Regions from separate parts of the Planococcus maritimus genome, predicted to be linked through region 2. Evidence: riboswitches for the same ligand, from Rfam matches in the RefSeq annotation. Region 2 holds a riboswitch; each other region holds the start of a gene.
The links. A riboswitch is a leader RNA that binds a small molecule or an ion and turns the genes downstream of it on or off. The one in region 2 is predicted to bind S-adenosylmethionine.
Positions count from the first base shown of each region.

Region 1: another riboswitch for S-adenosylmethionine. It lies ahead of BBI11_RS11410 (methionine biosynthesis PLP-dependent protein); the one in region 2 lies ahead of BBI11_RS14120 (methionine ABC transporter ATP-binding protein).
Region 3: another riboswitch for S-adenosylmethionine. It lies ahead of metK (methionine adenosyltransferase); the one in region 2 lies ahead of BBI11_RS14120 (methionine ABC transporter ATP-binding protein).

Region 1 is NZ_CP016538.2:2,265,918-2,269,683, reverse strand. It holds gene BBI11_RS11415 (aminotransferase class I/II-fold pyridoxal phosphate-dependent enzyme) at 1-741, opposite strand, end outside; gene BBI11_RS11410 (methionine biosynthesis PLP-dependent protein) at 734-1,858, opposite strand; SAM riboswitch class I at 1,938-2,038, opposite strand; gene BBI11_RS11405 (antibiotic biosynthesis monooxygenase family protein) at 2,231-2,536, shown strand; gene BBI11_RS16490 (hypothetical protein) at 2,533-2,901, shown strand; gene BBI11_RS11395 (cobalamin B12-binding domain-containing protein) at 2,906-3,556, shown strand; gene BBI11_RS11390 (STAS domain-containing protein) at 3,534-3,766, shown strand, end outside.
Region 2 is NZ_CP016538.2:2,844,960-2,848,725, reverse strand. It holds gene BBI11_RS14130 (pyridoxal phosphate-dependent aminotransferase) at 21-1,190, opposite strand; gene BBI11_RS14125 (carbon-nitrogen family hydrolase) at 1,276-2,070, shown strand; SAM riboswitch class I at 2,117-2,223, shown strand; gene BBI11_RS14120 (methionine ABC transporter ATP-binding protein) at 2,297-3,310, shown strand; gene BBI11_RS14115 (methionine ABC transporter permease) at 3,300-3,766, shown strand, end outside.
Region 3 is NZ_CP016538.2:1,219,332-1,223,097, reverse strand. It holds gene BBI11_RS06185 (gamma carbonic anhydrase) at 1-425, shown strand, start outside; gene metK (methionine adenosyltransferase) at 461-1,657, opposite strand; SAM riboswitch class I at 1,861-1,971, opposite strand; gene pckA (phosphoenolpyruvate carboxykinase (ATP)) at 2,209-3,766, shown strand, end outside.

The DNA.
Region 1 (3,766 bases), 580 kb from region 2:
GCCGAGCGTCTTGATGCCTTGAATCAATGTATAGGAATCCTGCGCCCCGAGCACCGAGCCGAACGTGTTTTGGATAAACGCTAATTGTTCGCCGAGTCCCGCGTCTTTCGTCACGGCAAGCCCGGCGGTGATGTCGCTATGGCCGGAGAGGAACTTTGTCGCACTGTGGAGCACGATGTCCGCGCCGAGTTCAAGCGGATTCTGGTAAAGCGGGGTCATGAAGGTATTATCGACAAATGTCAGGGCGTCGTTTGCTTTCGCCAATTTCGCGGCCATTTCGATATCAGTAATTTTCATCACGGGGTTGGACGGCGTTTCAATGTAAACGACTTTTGTATTCGGCAAAAAAGCTGCGGCCACTTCGCCAAGGTCGGTCATGTCGACGAAAGTATAATCGATTTTAAACTTTTCTAGCACTTCCGTGATGAAACGGTAGGTGCCGCCATAAACGTCTTCCGAGACCAATACATGGTCGCCGGCTTTCAACAGCATGAAAGCAGACGAGATAGCCGCCATGCCAGAAGAAAAAGCCAGTCCGCGCGTGCCGCCTTCGAGTTTGGCGATGGTTTCCTCGAGTGACTTGCGGGTCGGATTGCCGGATCGGCTATAGTCAAAAGGGCCGAACGAATCGATGCTTTCCTGATGAAAAGTCGAGGATAAATAAATCGGCACATTGACGGCGCCTGTTAATGGATCGATGCCTGCTGTATGGATCAATTTGGTTTCGCGTCGTTCACTCATAGGAAACGACCTCCTTTTCCAGTTTGGCCAGGGCTTGTGACAAATCTGCGATCAAATCTTCAGCCTGCTCAACGCCAACCGAGAAGCGGAGCAGGCGGTTACAGACGCCGCGTGCCGTGCGTTCTGCAACCGGCATATCGGCGTGGGTCTGTGTGGCCGGATAGGTGATAAAACTTTCAACCCCGCCAAGGCTTTCGGCGAATGTGATAAGCGACAGGCTTTCAAGAAATTCCCCGATCCATTGTTCTTTTCGAAGACGAAACGACAACATGCCGCCTTTGCCGGGGTATAGCACCTCTGTCACGGTTTGTTGAGTTTCAAGGAAGCGGGCAAGTTCTTTGGCGTTTGCTTCGTGCTGGCGCATGCGCAGCGGCAAAGTTTTCAAGCCGCGAATCAACAGCCAGGAATCGAGCGGCGACAGCACAGCGCCGGCTGAGTTATGGGCAGTGAAAAGCTGTTCGCATAACGCATCGCCTTTTGCTGCCACCAGGCCTGCGAGCACATCGTTATGGCCGCCAATGTATTTGGTAGCGCTGTGAAGCACGATATCAGCACCTAGCGAAAGGGGCTGCTGCAAAAAAGGCGTCAAGAATGTGTTGTCGACAATCAGTAGCAGGTCATGGCGTTTGGCGATTTCCGCATACGTTTCCAAGTCGATTTCCTGCATGAGAGGATTGGTCGGTGTTTCAATGAAAATGGCTTTGGTATTGGCGGTGATCTTCGCTTCTGCAGTTTGGGGATCGACAAAAGGGTCATACACTGGACGAATGTGGTATTTTTCGTTGTACTGTTCGAGCAGGCGATAAGTGCCGCCGTAAATATCTTCAGGCAGCAAAATTTCGTCGTTCGGGCGGAACAAGGATAAGACCAATTGAATCGCGGCCATGCCGGAGCTGCAGGCAAAGCCCGCATCGCCACCTTCTAAATTTGCGATGCCTTCTTCAAGCAGCTGGCGCGTCGGGTTTTTTGTCCGTGTATAATCATAGCCTGTGGATTTGCCGATGCCTTCATGCTCGTAGGCGGTCGACAGATATATCGGGGGATTGACCGCCCCAGTCCGTGGATCGCTGCGGTTGCCAAGCTGTACTAAGCGTGTTTCTAAGCTATGCTCTTTCATGATCCTCATCCTTTCAACTAAAAAAAGCAGGGGCTTTCTTCTCTTAATCAAGAAGAAAGCCCCTGTCATGTATGCCATCTCCTCATCTTTTAGGCTTGTGCCTATTGGAATTAGCACCGTGACTATGTCCGGTTGCTGAGACTTCAAAGGGCCAAATCCCTCCATCTCTCTAGATAAGAATCATTTATGTAGTTGTCGTTGGTTAATGTTGTTCATCATACGGCAATTTGTTAGGAAATACAAGCAGAATATTGAAAAAACTATTCCGGATAAATGGCGCTCGCTGTTATTCCGGAAGTTGAAATGGTATGCTGAGGTATACTTTTATCATACCCAGCTTATACAAAGCTAGTTGCAAGGGGGTCCTGAATTATGTACATCGTCACATCAACGGTCATTGTACCGGAAGACAAAGTGCAAGACGTCATCGAAATTTATCAAAAACGTTCACGCCGTGTAGATCAAGCGGACGGTTTCACATCGTTTCGGTTGATCCAAAACACAAAGAAACGTCATGAATTGACTGTTCATCTGGAATGGCAAACGAAACAGGCATATATGAACTGGGTCAAGAGTCAGGAGTTCAAGGAAATCCACGATTTGGAGAAGAACTATCCGGATCAGGAGCTTGCGGGCATCGTCCCGAAAGTCCACCAATACGAGGTGGTGGCCGAATGAACCAGGAGCAAAAACAGCAAATCGCAACCGACACAGCAGACGGTATATATGAAGCGTACCCGAATTTATGGGAGCGTTTTGGCGATAAGGGATATGAACATACCGTCAAAGACAATCATCATCACTTGGATTGCCTTGAAACCGCGTGGGAGCTGCAAAGCGAACAATCCTTTCTAGACTATGCCATCTGGCTCGAGACGGTGCTCGTCAGCCGCAATGTCGAAACGGCACTCATCATTGATAATTTTAAGCGGCTCATCGAAATTGTTCCGCGCTATACAGAAACGATGCAAGGAGATTTCATGCTGGACTGCCTCGATCGCGCAGTCCGGTTATTGGAGCTCCCTCAACATAAAAGGAGCTGATCACATGAACGACTCAACACAGCTTTCGGATCTTTTTTTGCAAGGGCAGGAAGAGGAAGCTTTGAAATACGTCCAGGATTTTCTGGAAAACCATTCGCATGAACAGCTTTATGGGGAGCTGTTAACGCCGGCGATGTACCGCATCGGCGAATTATGGGAACAAAATGAAATTTCGGTAGCAGAAGAGCATTTGGCAACCGCCGTGTGTGATTTTGTCTTGTCTGCTACGGAACTGCGCAATAAAAATAAAGAGGGACGACAAAAAGCGATGATTTTCGGCCCAGAAGGCGAAGAACATTATATCGGACTCAAGATGGTCGCGGCGATGTTCCGCGAAGAAGGATATGAGGTGCGCTATATGGGGCCGAATTTACCGCTCGATTCAGCACTTCAATTAGCTGAAGACTGGAAGCCGGATGTTGTGGCTGTATCTGGTGCTTTGGCACATCGTTTGCCGGTTTTAAAAACTTACGCGGAAGCATTTTCACAAGTAGTCCCCAAGCCTGCCATTTTGATCGGCGGCAGAGCCGTTACTTTGTCGAGCTTTGCCGACCTGCAGGTGAAAGGTGCCGTGATCGTTCGTGAACTCGGAGCGCTCCGGGAATGGATCCGCACAGGAAAGGGGTCGAACGATGGCACGCTCTCCACTGGCTGAATGGCCGCTTCCGGCTTTTCAACTGAACAATAGCTTCGAGGTGATTGATTATTCCTTTGAAGCGGAACAGCTTTTCGGAAAATCAGTAGAATTTCTGGAGTTGCTCGATGAAGGCAGCCGGGAAAAAGCACAGCGAATGCTTAACACCCAAGCCACTCGTAAACCGATCGAATTGAACTTCATCACAGCGGCTGGCTTTTTCTTGGCGGA
Region 2 (3,766 bases):
CGCCTTCTTTTTTATTTTGCTTACTTAGTGAAAATGCCCAGTTTCTCGATGCGCTGGATCGCTTCTTTGATGCGCTGTTCGTCCACCAGCAAGCCGACGCGGACAAAGCCTTCGCCTGCAGAGCCAAAGCCGCTTCCTGCCGCCACGGCGATGTCCGCTTTGTCGAGCAGGTAATCGGAAAATGCGATGCTTGTGAAGCCTTCAGGGACCGGCAGCCAGGCGAAGAACGAGCCTTTAGGTGCCTCGACATCCCAGCCGATCCGGCGGCATTCATCCATCAGTACGCGGCGCCTGTTTTCGTACAGTTCAACCAGCTCATCGACACATTGCTGGCTTGCAGTTAGGGCTTCGGCTGCGGCGAGCTGAACCGCCGGGAAGATGCCTGCAAACAAATGATCCTGGACTGTATTCAAGGCCTCGATCATCTTGGAATTACCGACTGCAAAGCCGATGCGCCAGCCTGCCATATTATAGGTTTTCGATAAGGTGTACATTTCAATGCCGACATCTTTGGCTCCTTCAGATTGTAAGAAGCTCACCGGTTTTTGGCCTTCAAAACCGATACCCCCGTAGGCAAAGTCATGCACGACGGCAATGTCGTTCTGTTTGGCGAACTCAATGGTCTCGTCAAAAAAAGCCTGATCGGCAGTAGCACCGGTCGGGTTGTTTGGGTAGTTCAAATACAGCAGTTTGGCGCGCTCTCGGACCGACTCTGACACATCGTTATAGTTGGGCAGATAGCTATTGGCCTGCTCGAGCTTCATCAAATCAAGTGTGATATCAGCAAGCGGTGCGCCAGATAAATAATCCGGATAGCCTGGATCGGGCAGTAAGAGAGAGTCGCCAGGGTTCAGAAGGGCAATCGGCAATTCGACAAAGCCGATTTTTGTGCCGGAAAGAATAGCGACTTCCAAATCCGGATCGATGTCGACGCCGTATTCCCGTTTATAAAAATCGGCAGCGGCTTTTCGTAATGTACCAAGCCCGCGAAATGGTGAGTAACGGTGTGTTTTCGGATCGGCTACTGCTGTTTGCATAGCCTTGACGATATGCGGCGGTGTCGGCTGGTCAGGATTTCCCTGGCCCAGATTGATGACGTCGCGCCCTTCTTCGATCGCTTTTGAAGCTTTCGCAACGAGCGTAGCGAAAAATTGATCTGGAAGATTGTGTAAGCGATTTGAAAAGTCCATGGAATCCTCCTTGTTTTCTAAATAATTGCACATCTACATCAAATCTTATAGAGTTTAATCTAAACTGTCTACAGGGGGAGAGAACATGAAAATCGCTTGTGTGCAGATGAATATCGCGTTTGGCGACCCGGAAACGAATTTTCAACGTGTGAAAGATTATTTGGAAGAAGCCGCAGAAAACGGGGCGGAAATCATCGTGTTGCCTGAAATGTGGAACACGGGATACGCATTGACACAGCTTGAGGAGCTTGCGGACCGTGATGGCCGAACCATGAAATTGTTGCAGCAATTTGCGAAAGAACGGGACGTCCATATCGTCGGGGGTTCGGTTTCGACTAAGAAAGACGGCGGTTTTTACAACACGATGTATGTAGCCGATTCGACTGGAGAACTCGTCTCGGAATACGATAAAGCGCATCGCTTTGGCTTGATGGATGAACATATCCATCTCGAAGAAGGCGGATCGCTCGGCACATTCAAGTTGGATGGCGAAACCTATGGCGGCGTCATCTGTTACGACATCCGTTTCCCGGAATGGTTGCGCGCACAAGCGCTGAACGGGGCGAAGGCAATTTTCGTGCCAGCTGAATGGCCGGCAGCGCGAATCGACCATTGGCGTATTCTGCTGCAGGCGCGAGCGATCGAAAACCAATGCTTCATCATCGCCGTAAACCGCATCGGCAGTGACCCGAAAAATGAGTTCGGCGGCCATTCGATGGTCATTGCACCGTGGGGGGAAGTGCGGATGGACATGGGGCAAGACGAAGGCATCGGCTACACTGAAATCGACCTGTTAGAAGTCGACGAAGTACGGGGCCGTATCCCGGTATTCGATGACCGGCGCGTCGAGTTATACAAAAAGTTTGAAAAATCGCATTGACAATACTGTCCCCGTGCAGGTAGTATGGAAAACAACCAAATACGCACGCTTATCAAGAGAGACCGAGGGTAAGGCCCTATGACGTCCGGCAACCCCCATATAATGGGAAGGTGCCAATTCCTGCAGAATGGATGCCATTCTGAAAGATAAGTCGGAATTTTCATTTTCGATGTCTCTTTTTGATAAAAAAAGAGACATTTTTTATTTGCCTGGGGGAGTGGACAGCATGATTCAAATCGAACAATTGAGCAAAACTTATCAAACCAAGCACGGTACGGTCAATGGCGTGGACGATGTCAGCTTAGAAGTGAAGACCGGGGAGATTTTCGGCATTGTCGGCTATTCGGGAGCGGGCAAGAGCTCGCTGATTCGCTGCATCAATTTGCTCGAACGCCCGACATCCGGGACGGTGAGAGTTGATGGGCAGGATTTAACGAAGCTGAGCGGTGACGGATTGCGCAAAGCGCGCCTGAAAATCGGCATGATTTTCCAGCACTTTTATCTAATCAGCCAAAAAACAGTTGCGGAAAACATTTCCTTCGCCCTGCGCGCAGCGGGCACGCCGAGCAAGAAAATCGGCACGCGCGTCGATGAGCTGCTGGAAATGGTCGGCTTGTCGGATAAACGCGATGTCTATCCCGCACAGCTGAGCGGCGGGCAAAAGCAGCGTGTCGGCATCGCCCGAGCACTCGCCAATGAACCGGCCGTGCTGTTATGCGATGAAGCGACTTCTGCACTTGACCCGAACACGACCTTATCGATTTTGCGTTTATTGAAAGACATCAATCGCAAGCTCAATATCACGATTGTGCTGATCACCCATGAAATGAACGTCGTCAAGGAAATTTGCGACCGTATGGCGGTCATGCAAGGAGGGCGCGTCATCGAAGAAGGGCGCGTCTACGATATCTTCGCCGATCCGAAAACGGCTTTGACAAAAGAATTTATCTCGAGCGTCGTGTCATTTAATGTGCCGGAAGAAATTCTTGCACGCTGCGACGGCACGATTGTCAAAGTATTGTTCAAAGGTGAAGTCGCCGGGGAAGGGATTATTTCGGACATGCTGCAAAGCTATCCGGTCAAAGGCAATTTCCTGCACGGTGCGATTGAATACATACAGGAGCTGCCGCTTGGAATTTTTGTCATGGAACTGAAAGGCGGCCAAGCGCAAGTAGGCGAGGCAATTAGGTATCTAGAACAACGCAATGCAATTGCGGAGGTGATGAAGCATGGGGATTGAATGGGAAAGAATTATTGATTTGTGGCCGGAGATCCAAGTAGCGTTTTATCAGACCCTGATCATGATCGGCATTTCATTGGCCGTGGCATTGATCATCGGCTTGCCTCTTGGCATCTTGCTATTCATCACAGACCGGGGCTTGTTCTGGGAAAACCGGCCGGTCAATTCGGTCATCGGGTTTATCGTCAATATCGTCCGCTCGATCCCTTTCATCATTTTGCTGGTAGCGCTCATTCCATTGACGCAATTGATCACGGGTACAACGATCGGGCCGATTGCAGCGAGCGTTTCCTTATCGGTTGCAGCGATTCCGTTTTTCGCACGCATTGTGGAAACGGCGCTTCGGGATATCGATAAAGGCGTCATCGAAGCGGCGATCGCCGTCGGTGCCACGCCGTGGATGATCATTAAAGACGTACTCTTACCGGAAGCAAAAGCGAGCCTGATCCAAGGCGT
Region 3 (3,766 bases), 1.6 Mb from region 2:
CAATCGGAGCTCATTCATCGGTCTGGTTCAATACCGTTATCCGTGGAGACGTTGCCCCGACCATTATCGGAAACAACACCAATATCCAGGATTTATCAATGTTACACCAAAGTCCGAACACCCCTCTTATACTTGAAGACGATGTAACGATTGGCCACCAAGTGACCTTGCACAGCTGCACCGTGAGAAAAGGCGCGCTCGTCGGCATGGGCTCGATAATCCTCGATGGCGCGGAGATCGGGGAAGGTGCTTTTATCGGCGCCGGAAGCCTTGTGCCGCAAGGAAAAACCATTCCAGCCGGCACGCTCGCATTCGGACGCCCCGCAAAAGTAGTGCGCGAATTAAACGAAGCGGACAAAACAGATATGGAACGCATCGTCCGGGAGTATGCGGAAAAAGCCGCCTACTATAAATCTCTTCAATAGAAAAAGCAGACGGAATTTTTCCGCCTGCTTTTTTCTTATGCGTTCGCTTGTTGTTTCAAAGCATCCGCTTTGTCTGTGCGTTCCCACGGAAGGTCGACATCCGTGCGTCCGAAGTGGCCATAAGCCGCTGTTTGTTTGTAAATTGGGCGGCGCAGATCCAACATCTTGATGATGCCGGCTGGACGCAAATCGAAGTTCGCGCGTACTAGTTCGATGAATTTATCTTCGCTGACTTTGCCTGTACCGAACGTATCGACCGCAATCGATACCGGATGTGCAACGCCGATTGCATAGGCAAGCTGCACTTCACACTTATCAGCAAGTCCAGAAGCGACGATATTTTTCGCGACGTAACGGGCTGCATAAGCACCGGAACGGTCAACTTTCGTTGCGTCTTTACCAGAGAATGCGCCTCCACCGTGTCTTGCGTAGCCACCGTACGTATCAACAATGATTTTACGGCCAGTAAGACCAGCATCGCCTTGTGGCCCGCCGATTACGAAGCGGCCAGTCGGGTTGATGAAGTATTTTGTCTCTGCATCAAGCAATTCAGCCGGTACGACTTCATTGATGACATATTCCTTCAAGTTGCGCTGGATTTGCTCCAAAGAAACTTCCGGATGATGCTGCGTTGAAATGACAATCGTATCGACACGCACCGGTTGATTGTTTTCATCGTATTCAATCGTTACTTGCGTTTTGCCATCAGGGCGCAAATACGGCAAGATTTCTTCTTTGCGCACTTCCGCCAGGCGGCGTGCAAGTTTGTGCGCCAAGCTGATCGGCAATGGCATCAATTCTTCTGTTTCGTTGGAAGCATAACCAAACATCAAGCCTTGGTCGCCTGCCCCAATTTCATCCAATTCCTTATCGGTCATCTGTCCTTCACGAGCTTCAAGTGCCACGTTGACGCCTGCAGCGATATCCGCCGATTGCTCATCGATTGCCGTTAACACAGCACTCGTCTCGGAGTCGAATCCGTATTTCGCGCGCGTATAGCCAATTTCTTTGACGGTTTGGCGGACAACTTTTGGAATGTCTACGTAAGTAGATGTCGTGATCTCTCCTGCAACAAGGACAAGTCCTGTTGTTACAGTGGTTTCGCATGCCACGCGTGCATTTGGGTCTTCTGTTAGGATGGCATCCAGAATTGCATCTGAAATTTGGTCGCAAATCTTATCCGGATGGCCCTCTGTTACTGATTCTGATGTGAATAATCGACGGTTTGTCAAAAAAAGTTCCTCCTTATATCCTGCGAGATTGCTCTCGAAATTGATACGGTACTCGTTTTCCCATGTCAAGTCCGTTTCCCTAGAGGGAATTGAACTTCCAGCTTTTTCAGCCTGCACACGAGGATTAAGGGCATTCCATAAAAAAATCCCTTCTCTCATCTTTAAGCAATGAGGAAAGGAATAATCATCATAAGCACCTTTCACTCTTATCGTCCAAGGCATACGCCTTGCTTCAGGTTGGGCACCATCGCTGCATAAACAGCAGGTTGCCGGGTTTCGTAGGGCCTGCACCCTCCACCAGCTCGGAATAAGAGTATCCGTTCAATTTCCCATCATACGGAATGAGTCAAGCGCTGTCAACGTTTTTAAAGGAAACGGTTGTCAGACTTTTAAGCATGCATCTTTTTCTACTATTGTATAAACACAAATCGCGAACATCGACAGATTTCTAGTTATTAGTATAGACTAATCATGGCAATGTGTTATACTAATGTTCGAATATACATCTTCCCCATTCATTTGGGAATAAACGAAAAGGAAGGTACATATATATGACTTCAGTGAACCTATCAAATGATTTGAAAGAGCTTGTGAACGGCTCGAATATCCATATGCAATTATCCGTTCCCCAATTGGTGGAAGCGGCAACATCCCGCGGGGAGGCTGTTCTTACGCGTGAAGGCGCTGTCAAAGCGGAAACTGGCAAATATACAGGCCGTTCGCCTAAAGACAAGTATATGGTAGAAGAGGCAATTTCGAAAGACAAAATTGACTGGGGCACTGTCAATCGCCCGATTTCCTCTGATATTTTTGAAAACCTATATGCTAAAGTCATCAATCATTTGAAAGAAAAAGACGCTTTGTATGTCTTCAAAGGCTTTGCCGGTGCAGATCCTGAATCGCGTCTGGCGATTCAGACGATCAATGAATACGCTTGGCATAACCTATTCGCCCATCAATTGTTTATCCGCCCTACTGCGGAAGAATTGAAGACGCATGAAGCTGAATTCACTGTCGTTTACGCTCCGACTTTCCACGCAGACCCTGCAGTGGACGGAACGGATTCTGAGACCTTTATCATCGTATCGATGGAAAAGAAAATCATCTTGATCGGCGGTACGGAATACGCTGGCGAAATGAAGAAATCCATCTTCTCGATCATGAACTATATCCTTCCTGAAAAAGACATCCTCCCGATGCATTGCTCAGCAAACGTCGGCAAAAACGATGATGTTGCTTTGTTCTTCGGCCTTTCAGGTACTGGAAAAACAACCTTGTCGGCTGATGAAGACCGCAAATTGATCGGTGACGACGAGCATGGCTGGTCCGATAACGGCGTCTTCAATATCGAAGGCGGCTGCTATGCCAAAACAATTAATCTATCACGTGAAAACGAACCACAAATTTTTGACGCGATTCGTTTCGGCTCGGTACTAGAAAACGTAGTGGTCGATGAAGATACCCGCATCCCGGATTACGATGACGGCTCGCTGACTGAAAATACGCGTGCAGCTTATCCGATCGATGCCATCGATAATATCGTCGTCCCTTCTGTTGCAGGACACCCGAAAACGATCGTCTTCTTGACGGCTGATGCATTCGGCGTATTGCCTCCAATCAGCAAATTGACGAAAGAGCAAGCGATGTATCATTTCCTTAGCGGTTACACATCGAAATTGGCTGGCACAGAACGCGGTGTCACGTCACCTGAAGCAACCTTCTCGACTTGCTTCGGCTCTCCATTCCTTCCGCTTCACGCAACCGTTTACGCTGAAATGCTCGGCGACAAGATCGATGAGCACGGTGCAGACGTCTACCTCGTAAACACGGGATGGACTGGCGGCGAATACGGCGTCGGGAGCCGCATGAAATTGTCCTACACACGCACGATGGTCCGCGCAGCAATCCGCGGCGACTTGAACGGTGTCGACATGGAACACGAATCGGTCTTCGGATTGAATATGCCGAAAGAAATTCCTGGCGTCCCGACCGAAGTTTTGAATCCACGCAACGCATGGGCTGATAAAGAAGCTTATGACCAAAAAGCACAGGAACTGGCGAAGAAATTCAAAGACAACTTTGAAAAATTCGGTACTGTGGATGCTGGCA